3 regions of the Rhizobium sp. BIGb0125 genome follow, and region 1 is predicted to be linked to each of the others. Evidence: predicted binding sites of a transcription regulator. Region 1 holds the regulator's gene; each other region holds the start of a gene.
The links. Region 1 encodes PhoB, which activates phosphate uptake and scavenging genes when phosphate is short. Its sites were predicted from a motif close to TGTCATNNANCTGTCAT; they were not measured.

Region 1 (4,544 bases):
GTTGAATCCAGCCTTCACAAAGCCGGTCTCTGGAACGAAGTAAAGGATCGCCTGCATGAATCTGGTACCGGTCTTTCCGGTGGTCAGCAGCAGCGCCTCTGCATCGCCCGTGCGGTTGCCGTTAGCCCGGAAGTCATCCTGATGGATGAGCCTTGCTCGGCTCTGGATCCGATTGCAACGGCACGTGTGGAAGAACTGATCCACGAACTGCGCACCAACTACACGATCGTCATCGTGACGCACTCGATGCAGCAGGCAGCTCGCGTTTCGCAGCGCACGGCGATGTTCCACCTCGGCCATCTTGTCGAAGAAAACGACACTGACAAGATGTTCACCAATCCAGACGACCAGCGCACGCAGGATTACATCATGGGACGCTTCGGCTAATCTTGGAGTAATCGCCCGCTGTTAACGTGAAAGAATTGTGCCGGAGCGACTTGGAGCCATTTAGCTTCGTCTCGCGTCCTTGCAGAAGCCGGAGACTTTGAAATGACATCGACACATTCGCATATCTTGTCTGCTTATGACGATGAGCTGAAATTCCTGACACGCCGCATCTCTGAGATGGGTGGTCTTGCAGAACAAATGTGCGCGGATGCAGTTCGCGCATTGGTCAACTCCGATGCGGCTTTGGCCCAGAAGGTCATTTCAGAAGACGTCGTACTTGACCACGCGGAACGCGAAATTGGTGACAAGGCAATTGTGACCATTGCCAAGCGTCAGCCAATGGCGGCCGACCTGCGCGAAATCATCGGTTCCCTGCGTATTGCAAGCGACCTGGAGCGCGTTGGCGACCTTGGCAAGAACACTGCCAAGCGCGTAATCGCTGTTCAGGGCACGGGCGTACCACGCAAGCTGGCACGCGGCTTGGAGCACCTGTCCGAGCTGGCACTGGTTCAGCTCAAGGAAGTGCTTGATGTTTACGCAACGCGTTCTGCCGAGAAGGCCAATGCCATCCGTGAGCGTGATGAAGAAATCGACGCTATGTATACCTCGCTGTTCCGCGAACTGCTGACATACATGATGGAAGATCCGCGCAACATCACCACCTGCACGCATTTGCTGTTCTGCGCCAAGAACATCGAACGTATCGGTGACCACGCAACCAATATCGCCGAAACCATCTATTACATGGCAACAGGCAGCCAGCTTGAAGGTGATCGTCCGAAGGACGACAGCTCCAACACGCTCGGTGCTGTAACCGAATAATAGATAGACGGACTTGAGCGGAGTACAGCCATGTTGCCGAAGATCGCAGTCGTAGAAGATGAAGAAGCCCTGAGCGTTCTGCTGCGTTACAATCTAGAAGCCGAAGGCTACGAAGTCGACACGATCACCCGTGGAGACGAAGCAGAAATTCGTTTGCAGGAACGGGTTCCTGACCTTCTGTTGCTGGACTGGATGCTGCCGGGTGTTTCCGGCATCGAACTGTGCCGGCGCCTCAGAATGCGGCCTGAAACAGAACGCCTGCCGATTATCATGCTGACGGCGCGTGGTGAAGAAAGTGAACGCGTTCGCGGTCTCGCCACCGGAGCGGATGACTATGTCGTCAAGCCGTTCTCCACGCCAGAATTGATGGCACGTGTGAAAGCCATGCTGCGCCGTGCGAAGCCCGAGGTGCTGTCTTCGGTGCTGAAATGCGGTGATATCGAGCTTGATCGTGAAACGCACCGCGTTCACCGTAAAAGCCGTGAAGTGCGCCTTGGGCCAACCGAGTTCCGCCTGCTGGAGTTCCTGATGTCCTCACCGGGACGCGTGTTCTCACGTTCGCAGCTGCTCGACGGTGTCTGGGGGCATGATATCTACGTCGACGAGCGTACTGTCGACGTGCATGTCGGACGTCTGCGCAAGGCGCTAAACTTCTCCAATATGCAGGATGTCATTCGCACAGTTCGTGGTGCGGGTTATTCGATGGAAGCCTGATCCGGCTTTTCATCATATAAAAACATCAAAGGCGCGGCTCATAGTCGCGCTTTTTGTTTTTGGGAGAGCTTTCACTACCCATGAGCTTGCAACTCATCGCTGCTACCGTCCTTCGATATGAGGACTTGGCATCCCCGCTTTGGGGCAAAATTGGCCTGAAAACTTGCGGTTTCAGACACGCCCAATCCGACGAGTAAAACTGCGTGCTCGAACTGGTCGAAATCTATCATTTTCGGACAGGCTGTGAGGAGTAATTAAGGCCCTAAACGCAAAAAAGCTCCGGAGACCGGAGCTTTTTTGCAGGCTGATTTAGATAACTAAATCAAGAAATTGGTGCCCAGAAGAGGACTCGAACCTCCACACCCTTGCGAGTACCAGCACCTGAAGCTGGCGCGTCTACCAATTCCGCCATCTGGGCGACGGAGAGCGATGTACGGCGAGCAGCGCTCTATGTCAACGGACTTTTTTATTTTTTATGACAAATTGTTTTCAGTCATACAGATTGGCGATTCAACTAATTGAAAATAAATAGTATTTTTACGTGAAATTTTCCGCGCATGGTTTTGCACAGCCTCTAAGCCCTTGTTTTATGCGGATTCTGCGTTTTGTCTGATTTGCCAAGGTGCTGGTTTTGCGTGGCACCAATTCCGTCACATATCAGAGCCTTAAAATCAGGCTGGCCTGTATCGATACAGGAATCTCTGGTTGTGACAGAATAAATCATATCTTTACGTAATAAGGGGGCTTCCGCCTTTGCCTCTCGTGATGCTAAGACAGCTTTTCGGTTAAAGCGCCCGTTATTTTGGCAATGGGGGCAGCGAGGCTGGAACAGCAAAACGGAAACTGCCTTGTGAAGCTCTTCCCGTGTTGTGGCTCCGGCATCGGAACAGACTGAAATTACGATAATGACTCAACCATTCCCGCCTGTTGGCACAAGCGGGAACATAAAAGTGGGAGCTATACATGAATTCCAAAATTGGCCTCATTGCGGCAGCATTGCTGTCTGCAACATGCTTCGCCAATGTAGCAAGCGCGAAAACCTTCGTTTATTGCTCCGAAGGTTCTCCAGAAGGTTTTGACCCGGGCCTCTACACCGCCGGCACCACCTTTGACGCCGCTGCGCACACTGTTTACAGCCGCCTGCTCGAATTCGAGCCCGGCACAACCAAGCCAGTTGCTGGTCTCGCTGAAAGCTGGGAAGTTTCGGAAGACGGCACGGTTTACACCTTCAAGCTGCGTCCGGGCGTAAAGTTCCAGACCACAGACTTCTTCACGCCAAGCCGTGAACTGAACGCCGATGACGTTGTTTTCTCCATCGAGCGCCAGATCAAGACCGACAACCCATGGCACCAGTATGTACCTGGTACGTCCTGGGAATATGCTGCCGGCATGGGCTTCCCGGAGTTGATCAAGTCCGTTGAAAAAGTCGACGACATGACGGTCAAGATCACCCTCAACCGTCCTGAAGCACCTTTCCTGGCAAACCTTGCGATGCCATTCGCTTCGATCGTTTCGAAGGAATACACCGACAAGCTCGCTGCTGACGGCACCAAGGAACAGCTGAACCAGAAGCCTGTTGGCACCGGTCCGTTCGCATTCGTCGGTTACCAGCAGGATGCCGTTATCCGTTACAAGGCTAACAAGGAATACTGGGGCGGCGCGCCTAAGGTAGACGATCTCGTATTCGCGATCACCACCGACGCTGCTGTTCGTTACCAGAAGCTCAAGGCTGGCGAATGCCACCTGATGCCGTTCCCGAACGCTGCTGACGTACAGTCCATGAAGGCTGATCCAAACCTGCAGGTTATGGAACAGGAAGGCCTGAACGTTGCTTATCTCGCCTACAACACAACGCAGGCTCCGTTCGACAAGGTCGAAGTCCGCAAGGCGCTCAACAAGGCTATCAACAAGCCAGCTATCGTTGACGCAGTGTTCCAGGGCATGGCAACGCCTGCCAAGAACCCGATCCCACCGACAATGTGGTCTTACAACGACAAGATCGAAGATGATTCTTACGATCTCGACGCTGCCAAGAAGATGCTTGAAGAAGCAGGCGTGAAGGACCTCTCCATGAAGGTCTGGGCAATGCCGGTTTCGCGTCCTTACATGCTCAACGCACGTCGCGCTGCTGAAGTTATCCAGGATGACTTCGCAAAGATCGGCGTAAAGGTTGAGATCGTATCCTACGAATGGGCCGAATACCTCGACCGTTCGAAGGCTAAGGACCGTGACGGCGCTGTATTCCTCGGCTGGACCGGCGACAATGGCGATCCGGACAACTTCCTCGACACACTTCTCGGCTGCGAAGCTGTTGGCGGTAACAACCGTGCGCAGTGGTGCAACAAGGAGTTCAACGATCTGGTGAAGAAGGCCAAGGTTACGACCGATCAGGCTGAGCGCACCAAGCTCTATGAAGAAGCTCAGGTTATCTTCAAGAAGGAAGCTCCTTGGGCAACCATCGACCACTCCCTGTCCATCGTTCCTATGCGTAAGGAAGTCAGCGGCTTCGTTCAGAGCCCGCTGGGTGACTTCACATTCGAAAATGTGGACATCGCTGAGTAAGCTGTCATCGTTAAGCGTGCCGCGTGCCTTTTAATAAAGGCGCGCGGCATTTGCTTTGT
Region 2 (4,544 bases), 230 kb from region 1:
GCAGAAACCCCTCATCGCCACGTGCCAGCGATTGCAAACGCACGTCGCGCGGCATCGGGAACTCCATCGGCTCGCGCGTCAGGTCGCCAGCCTTATGATCCAAGGACATTTCGCCATCGGTTTCAATCAGGCCTTCGGCTGCCAGAATGTCGGACACTTTGGAAACAGGGTCGATGCCATTGCTTTCGAGCGCCGCTTCTTCAACAAAGCCGTCTTCCAGCAGCGATGGGTCAAGCAGACGGTGCGTATAGTCGAAGGTTGGGCCAAGCAACTGACCACCGGGCAAATCCTTATAGGTGGCGGAAACGCGGCGTTCGACCCGCATAGTGCCCGTCTCAATCGGCTTTGATGTGCCGAAGCGCGGTAGTGTCGTGCGGTAAGCGCGCAGCAGGAAGATCGCCTCGATCATGTCGCCGCGCGATTGTTTGATGGCCAGTGCTGCAAGTGCAGTATCGTGAAGCGAAGCTTCGGCCATAACGCGGTCAACCGCGAGGCCAAGCTGCGCAACGATCTGCTCAATGGTCAATGCTGGCAAGGAACGGTCGCCGCGACGACGGTCGGCCAGCAGACGATGGGCATTGGCAATGGCGGTCTCTCCGCCTTTGACGGCAACATACATCGATCAATTCTCCATCAGGTCTATGCGCGTGCTGCGCGGCAGGCAGAGGAAACTGTCACCACTTGTCAGGATGACATCGATACCGCGTGGAAAGGCCAGTCGGTTTTCCGCCCACATATGCAGAAACGCCTGCGGCAATCCTTGCGGTGCAATCTGGCGCTCGTCGCGAATACCGGGACCGGTCAACCGAAAAGGTGAACCACCGATAAGCGCTGCAACCTCGATCAACACTGTCGTCGAGCGGTCCGGATATTCCTGCGTGCCGACTGAAAACAAGCCAAGCGAGGTCAGGGCCGCGCCAGCTTCAAGCACCGCGAAACGGGCTCCACTTTTGTCGGTTTCCAGTTCGGCACCGGTATGGAAGGAAAGCCAGCCTGGAACGCCTGACTTGGCCAGCTCACCGTTCATCCAGAATGGCGTGTCGTGGTCGCAAAGCGTCAGCAACACGGCACCTGCGGCCTTGCCCAGCGGTGCTGGCGGTTTGACACGGGCGTCAGCCACATGAATGGTTCCGGGCTGCGCCATACCATCCATCAACTTGCGAAACACGCCCTGGGATTCAAAAACGGGATCGGCAAAACCGCCCGACAAAATATCGCCCTTGTGGTCCATCAGTCGTCTCCCCGAACCATGGTGAAGAAATTGACGCGCGTTGCCGCGGTCTCCTGTTTCTTTTGGTTGGCGGTGGCCTGAAGGCGCTGTTCAACCGGCGACAGCAGATTGGCTTCAATCATGTCCCGCGTTGCCGGTTCCTGCCAAAGGGCGTCGAAGATCGCGGAAACCCAGGCCTTCTTTTTGTTGGTGCCAAGTGCATGTGCGTGACCGACCGTGCCGGAGGCCAGGCGGATCGTGGCACGTGTCATGGTTGCTTCACCAAGGTTGAATGCATCGCCACCGCCACCAATGCGGCCGCGTACCATGACGAGGCCGGTTTCCGGCCCACGCACCTTTTCAGCTTCGGGCGACTGTTCCAGTCCGCCCCACACGCTCATCAGTTCTTCCATGCTGGCGCGTGCAAGCAGGGCTGCGACCCGCTGACGACCTTCAATCGATGGTATGTTCTTTGTTTGCATCTTATCCTCAAATGTCTATTGATATAGACAACCATACAAGATAGGATATTGCTATCCGAATGACATGACAAGCGTGTGACATATGACTGTAACGGCCTCGATGGGCGCCAATGTGCGCAGGAAAAACGGCGTCGCTCTCTGGCGGCAGATTGCCGACCGCATTCGGCAATCTATTCTGGCCGGTGAGTATGATGAAGCTGGCATGCTTCCTCCCGAAATGGTGCTGTCTGAAACCTTCAACGTCAACCGGCACACGGTGCGTAGCGCCATCTCGGCCTTGGCGGATGAGGGGATCGTTCAGCCACTGCAAGGTCGTGGCACGATGATTGTGCGCAAGGATCGGCTGAGTTTCCCGATTTCAAAACGAACCCGCTTTTCCGAAGGGGTTGGCGACCAGGTTCGCGAAATGCAGGGGCTGCTGTTGTCGTCATCAATTGAGACGGCACCAATCGAAGTCGCCCGACAACTGGGACTGGTGCAGGGTGCGACCGTCATCTGTCTCGAACTTTTGCGCAAGGCCGACCGTCGCCCGGTATCACGTTCCACCACCTGGTTTCCTGCCGACCGGTTTGAGGGCATTGCTGCAGCCTACGAAAAAAGCGGATCGATTACTGCAGCTTTCAAGGCGGTGGGCCTCAATGACTATATGCGCGCCTCGACAAAGATTTCTGCCATGCATGCCGGCGCCGATGATCTCGCAGCACTTGAGCTTTCACCGGGGGCAATCCTTCTGGTGACGCATGCGCTGAACACCGATCTGGATGGTAAACCGGTGCAATACGCCATCAGCCGTTTTCCGGCAGACACGGTGGAATTCCGGATGGAGAACTGATCTTCAGGACGGATCCATTCAACGATGTCACATAAAAAAGGCCGGAGCGTAAAACGCTCCGACCTTTTCAATTTAGGTGCTGCCAAGACTTAATGCGCGGCGGACATGTCGCCGAGAACGTCCTTGGAGATAACGGTGGAATCCGCTTTCAGCTTGTAAACCATCGGCACACCGGTCGCGAGGTTGAGCTTGAGGATCTCTTCCTTGCTCAGGCGGTCCAGAACCATCACCAGCGAACGCAGCGAATTGCCGTGAGCGGCAACCAGTACGTTTTCACCACGCAGCACGCGCGGCAGAATTTCGGTGAGGTAATAAGGCCAGACGCGCGCACCCGTGTCGCGCAGGCTTTCGCCGCCCGGAGGTGGTACGTCATAGGAACGGCGCCAGATGTGAACCTGTTCTTCGCCCCACTTTTCGCGGGCGTCGTCCTTGTTCAGGCCCGAGAGATCGCCGTAGTCGCGCTCGTTCAGCGCCTGATCGCGGATCGTTGTCAGGTCAGGCTGGCCAACATTGTTGAGAACGATCTGGCAGGTCTTCTGCGCACGGGTCAGGTCCGACGTAAAAGCGATGTCGAACTTGATGCCGTAATCAGCCAGTGCCTTACCGCCTGCATTGGCTTCCTGCACGCCAAGCTCGGTCAGGTCGGGGTCACGCCAGCCGGTGAAAAGGTTCTTCAGGTTCCAGTCGCTCTGGCCGTGGCGAACAAGCACGAGAGTTCCGCTCATAGTCAATTCCCTCCGTAAAAATGAAAATTATCAGGCTTCCGACAGCCCCAAAACATCGAGCATTGAATAAAGACCGGGCTTCTGGCCACGTGCCCATATGGCTGCTGCCAGTGCGCCGCGTGCAAAAATCGACCGGTCGCCGGCATAATGCGACAGCGTTACACGCTCGCCTTCGCCAGCAAAAATCACTGAGTGGTCGCCAATAACCGAACCGCCGCGCAGCGCTGCAAAACCGATCGTGCCTTCGACGCGTGCGCCGGTATGCCCATCACGCACCCGCACCGACGATGATGCCAGATCGATCCCACGACCTATTGCTGCTTCATTACCCAGAAGCAATGCGGTGCCGGATGGTGCGTCAACCTTGTGTTTGTGGTGCATTTCAACCACCTCAATGTCCCACGCATTGGCAGGCAAAGCCTTTGCCGTCTGGCGGGCCAGCACACCGAGAAGATTAACACCAAGGCTCATATTGCCTGACTTGACGACGCGGGCATGACGGGCCGCTGCTTCAAACTTGGCCTCGTCTTCCGGCGAACAACCGGTGGTGCCGATCACGTGCACGATACGAGCCTGTGCTGCAAGTGCAGCAAAGGTGACGCTTGAGGCAGGGGAGGTAAAATCGATAACGCCTTCTGCATTCACGAATGCTTCCAGCGGATCGCTGGTGATCGCAACACCGTTCACGCCTAAGCCGGCAATTTCACCGGCATCCTTGCCGATGAAGGCAGAGGTTTCGCGTTCAATGGCAGCATGCAGCGTGACACCCGGGGTCTCGTGAATAAGACGGATCAGGGTTTGTCCCATACGACCGGCAGCGCCGACCACCACCAGTTTCATGTCGTTGCTGCTCATGCGTCAGTTCACTCTTCTGCAGATGACTTCAGACCGCTGCCGGTCGATTGAAGATTATTGAGGTGAGCGTAAAGCCCGTTTTCCTGCTTCGCAAGCTCTTCATGCGTGCCTTGCTCAAGCACTTGGCCGTCATGCATCACAACGATCTTGTCGGCTCGGACAACGGTGGAAAGTCGGTGGGCAATCACGATGACGGTGCGTCCGTTCATCGTCGTTTCCAAGGCTTTCTGCACGTAGGATTCCGATTCCGTGTCCAGCGCCGAGGTCGCCTCATCGAGAAGCAGGATCGCCGCGTTGCGAACCAGCGCACGGGCAATTGACAGACGCTGGCGCTGGCCGCCGGAAAGGCTCATGCCATTTTCACCAACCGGTGTGTCATACCCCATCGGCTGAGCCATGATGAAATCATGCGCATAGGCCTGTCTTGCCGCATCTTCAAT
Region 3 (4,544 bases), on a different contig from region 1:
GCGGCCGCAGACTGCGGGCGCTCGTCAAAGCAGCCATTGGCATCAAGTGCTGCCATGACACGGTCGCGGTCAACGCCGCGATTACGTTGCTGCGCTATCATCTGGTCGCGGCTGACAAGCAGGTCGTCACGCTCCGCCTCGGCGTCATAAAGCGCATCTTCAATCTGGTCGCACAGCTGGGCATTTTCACCACCGTAAACGACAATGCTGCCGCTCGAGCAGCCATAGGCCCTCAGATCATTGCGGATTTTGCGGATGATGATGTTCTGGCGGGTCAAGGCGCTGGCAAAATGGCGCACTTCGGCAGTGTTGCCAATAATCTGTGCCGGTGCGCGCAATTCCTGACGCAGGTCATCACACACCGAGGCGGCAAAGGACACGGCAGGAAAGCTACCGATCAATACCGGCAAAAACAGCATTGTAAAATTGCGCAGTTTCAAAGCTGTCACCTGTATGTTCCGCTTCCGATGTGGTTGCGTTTTCGGCTTCGCGTCTGCGGACATCCAAACAAAAAGGATGGAAAAAGATATGCCGCAAGCGCCTCATTCATCAGATTGTTATCATATAAATGAGGCAGTTGCGGCAATCGGCAATTCAAAACTGCGTTAACGCAGCTTTAGGGCACCATTACGGATGCGAGGCTTCCACGACAGCCAGGGCTGCCATGTTGACCACGCCGCGCGATGTCACGGTTGGCGACAGAATATGTGCGGGCAGGGCGGTGCCGAGCAGGATCGGGCCAACATGCAGCGCATCCGTCATCGTGCGGACCAGACCGAGCGAAATATTCGCCGCGTCAAGGTTCGGGAACACCAGCAGGTTTGCTTCGCCAGACAGCGTGCTGTCAGGCATGGCGCGCTTGCGCAGGCTTTCCGTCAGGGCAGAACCTCCCTGCATTTCGCCGTCGACTTCGAGATCTGGTGCAGTGTCACGCACGATCTGCAAGGCGTCACGCATCTTGCGGGCGCTTTCCGAATCACGCGAACCGAAGTTCGAGTGGCTGATCAGCGCGGCCTTTGGCGTAATGCCGAAGCGGCGGATTTCCTGAGCGGCCAGAATGGTGCTTTCCGCAACTTCTTCTGCGGTTGGATTGTAGGTCACAAACGTATCGGTGAAGAAGGTTGCGCCACGCTGCGAGATGATCAGGCTGAGGCCCGAGAATGCACGTACGTCTTTTTTCTTGCCAATGATCTGGTTGACGTCACGCAGGTGACGGTCAAAACGGCCTTCTAGACCGCAGATCAGCGCGTCTGCTTCACCACGCTTGACCGACAGCGCACCGATGACGGTGGTGTTGGTACGAACGATGGTGCGGGCAGCTTCCGGGTTGATACCCATGCGGCCAACCAGCGCGAAGTAATCATCGACATATTCGCGGTAACGTGGATCGTCTTCCGGATTGACCACGGCAAAGTCCGCATGTGGACGAATGCGCAGACCGAAACGCTTGAGGCGGGATTCGATGATCTGTGGACGACCAATCAGGATCGGTACGCCGGTGCCTTCTTCCAGCAGAACCTGGGCTGCACGCAGCACACGCTCGTCTTCACCTTCCGAGAAGATGATGCGCTTCTTCTCAGCCGATTTCGCAGCGGCAAAGATTGGCTTCATCACAAAGCCGGAGCGCCAGACGAAACGGTTCAACTGGTCGAGATAGGCGTCGAAATCGGTGATCGGACGCGATGCAACGCCGCTGGCTGCCGCCGCACGGGCAACGGCCGGTGCAATGCGCAGGATAAGGCGCGGGTCGAATGGCGATGGAATGAGGTAGGTCGGTCCAAACAGCGGCGTGTCACCGGAATAGGCTTTCGCAGCCACTTCTGAGATTTCTTCACGCGCCAGTTCGGCAATTGCCTTGACGGCCGCCATCTTCATTTCTTCGTTGATGGTGGTCGCACCACAATCCAGCGCGCCGCGGAAGATGTATGGGAAGCAGAGAACGTTGTTCACCTGGTTCGGGAAGTCGGAACGGCCGGTGCAGATCATCGCATCAGGACGGGCTGCACGCGCAACTTCCGGCATGATTTCCGGGTTCGGGTTGGCAAGTGCCAGAATAAGCGGCTTTTCAGCCATCTGTACCAGAAGCTCAGGCTTCAGGACGCCAGCCGCCGACAGGCCGAGGAAGACATCTGCGCCATCGATGGATTCGGCCAGAACGCGCTTGTCGCTCTTCTGGGCGTAGATTTCTTTCCACTCGTCCATCAGGGTATTGCGGCCGTCATAAACGAGGCCTTCAATGTCGTGAACCCAGATGTTTTCCTTCTTGGCGCCCAGCGATACCAGCAGGTTAAGGCAGGCAAGGGCTGCCGCACCGGCGCCTGACGTGACGATCTTGACATTGCCAAGCGACTTGCCGGCCAGTTCCAGGCCGTTCATCACGGCGGCAGCCACGATGATGGCGGTGCCATGCTGGTCGTCGTGGAATACTGGAATGTTCATCTTCTCGCGCAGCTGGCGCTCGACTTCGAAACATTCAGGCGCCTTGATGTCTTCAAGGTTGATGCCGCCAAAGGTCGGCTCCAGCGCCGAGATGGTCGAGACCATGTCGTTGATGCCGGGCGCGTCGATTTCGATGTCGAAAACGTCGATGCCAGCGAATTTCTTGAACAGGACGGCCTTGCCTTCCATCACTGGCTTGGAGGCCAGCGGACCGATATTGCCAAGGCCAAGTACAGCCGTTCCGTTGGAAATAACCGCTACCAGATTGGCGCGCGCCGTATATTCGGCGGCTGTTTCTGGGTTTTCGTGAATGGCAAGGCAAGGTGCTGCAACACCCGGCGAATAGGCCAGTGCCAGGTCGCGCTGGTTGCCGAGCGGCTTGGTCGGTTGAATTTCGAGTTTGCCGGGGCGCGGATAGCGGTGGAAAAAGAGCGCCTGTTCGTCCAGGTCAGCACTTGCTGGTTTGGGTTGAGTTTTGTTTTTATCCTGCGAATTCATTCCTGCACCGCTTTTTTCAAATGTTTTCGTTGGGCTTCTGAATACATCAATCAGCCCCATGGTACAGCCGTTATTTGATTGATTCGTGTCAAAATGAGTGTGGGTGAAGAGGGTTTTGCGGCAGAAAATAGTCCTTTGTCATGATGCTGAAACACGACTCTGGTTCTGGAGTATGTAGTTTGATTGCCAAGACAGGGGGATGAATTCCGTGGCCCGGCAAATGGAAACCAGACATTTCAGAACCTTATTTATCTCGGACGTGCACCTTGGCTCCAAGGCCGCCAAAACCGACTACCTCCTAGATTTCTTGCGTCATCATGATGCTGACACGATTATTCTGGTGGGAGACATCATTGACGGCTGGCGTTTGCGCCGCAACTGGTACTGGCCGCAAGGCTGCAATGATGTTGTACAGAAACTGCTGCGCAAGGCGCGCAAGGGTGCCCGGATCATCTATATTCCCGGCAACCATGATGAGTTCCTCAGAGAGTTTCCCGGTTCGCACTTCGGCGGTATCGAAGTCGCCGAACGCATGGTGCATGAAGCGGCAGACGGCAAGAAATACCTGATCATCCACGGCGATGAGTTTGACGTGGTCGTGCGTAATGCCCGGCTGCTCGCTTACCTCGGTGACTGGGCCTATGATGCGGCGATTGCCATCAATGTGATACTGGCAGCCGTTCGTCGCCGTATCGGCCTGCCATACTGGTCGTTCTCGGCCTGGGCAAAGCTGCAGGTCAAACATGCCGTCAACTTCATTGGCGAGTTCCAGCGCGTTGTGGTGGACGAAGCCAAGCGTAACGATGTGGATGGCGTTATCTGTGGTCATATCCACCACGCCGTGATCAGCGAGATGGACGGTATCCGTTACATCAACACCGGAGACTGGGTGGAAAGCTGTACGGCAATTGCCGAAAATGAAGATGGCAGCTTTGAACTGATCACCTGGATGCAGGCAGAAGAAAACCCTGAAAACATCGAGCAGGAAGAGCAGATCGCTCTGCCGCCGTTCCCGATGCGCGCTGCCTGACGTGACAGAGTGACAAGCGCCTCTCTGCGGCGTGCATTTCATCTCAGGCTGTCATCCGAAAAATAGCGGTTGCCTCCAGTGTTTGGCGGCAACCCAGCTACTTTTTCGGCGTTACTTTGCGTCCACGTGCCACTTTTTCCGGGACGCTTTTTCCATATTCATTCCACCAGGCCGTCAACGCTTCCATTGTCGGACCGAGGCCTCTGGCTTTCGCAGTTATCTCGTACTCCACGCGAGGCGGGACCTCGGCATAGACCGTGCGGGAAACCAAACCGTCCAACTCAAGCTCCCGCAATTGGGCGGTCAACATATGCTGGGTGATGCCAGGAATGGCTTTGCGCAGCTCGTTGAACCGATAAATGCGCTGGTTGAGAAGCCACATGATTTCGAGTTTCCATTTCCCCGAAAGCAACGCGAATGCACGCCGCATTTCTTCGTGCATATTTGCGCCGTCCGGCCCATTAGTCTGGTTTTCCATACTTACCACGCGAAATTCATCCTACTTGCGAAGATTCATCTAATACCACATTTTCAATGCGAACACCGGATAATCAGCAGTCGCTAATCCGGAACACTG

Region 2: a site for PhoB is predicted at 1,757-1,773, ahead of phnF (phosphonate metabolism transcriptional regulator PhnF). Genes of this name have one in related genera too.
Region 3: a site for PhoB is predicted at 3,074-3,090, ahead of M2418_RS04120 (UDP-2,3-diacylglucosamine diphosphatase). Genes of this name have one in related genera too.

Annotation. Positions count from the first base shown of each region.
Region 1 is NZ_JANUDV010000005.1:440,823-445,366, reverse strand. It holds gene pstB (phosphate ABC transporter ATP-binding protein PstB) at 1-387, shown strand, start outside; gene phoU (phosphate signaling complex protein PhoU) at 490-1,209, shown strand; gene phoB (phosphate regulon transcriptional regulator PhoB) at 1,240-1,923, shown strand; tRNA gene M2418_RS16475 (tRNA-Leu) at 2,255-2,341, opposite strand; gene M2418_RS16470 (ABC transporter substrate-binding protein) at 2,887-4,485, shown strand.
Region 2 is NZ_JANUDV010000005.1:213,170-217,713, reverse strand. It holds gene M2418_RS15420 (carbon-phosphorus lyase complex subunit PhnI) at 1-619, opposite strand, end outside; gene phnH (phosphonate C-P lyase system protein PhnH) at 623-1,231, opposite strand; gene phnG (phosphonate C-P lyase system protein PhnG) at 1,231-1,692, opposite strand; gene phnF (phosphonate metabolism transcriptional regulator PhnF) at 1,793-2,524, shown strand; gene M2418_RS15400 (2,3-bisphosphoglycerate-dependent phosphoglycerate mutase) at 2,614-3,249, opposite strand; gene dapB (4-hydroxy-tetrahydrodipicolinate reductase) at 3,280-4,104, opposite strand; gene M2418_RS15390 (ABC transporter ATP-binding protein) at 4,113-4,544, opposite strand, start outside.
Region 3 is NZ_JANUDV010000002.1:11,420-15,963, reverse strand. It holds gene M2418_RS04130 (DUF2865 domain-containing protein) at 1-449, opposite strand, end outside; gene M2418_RS04125 (NADP-dependent malic enzyme) at 628-2,937, opposite strand; gene M2418_RS04120 (UDP-2,3-diacylglucosamine diphosphatase) at 3,137-3,967, shown strand; gene M2418_RS04115 (helix-turn-helix domain-containing protein) at 4,065-4,445, opposite strand.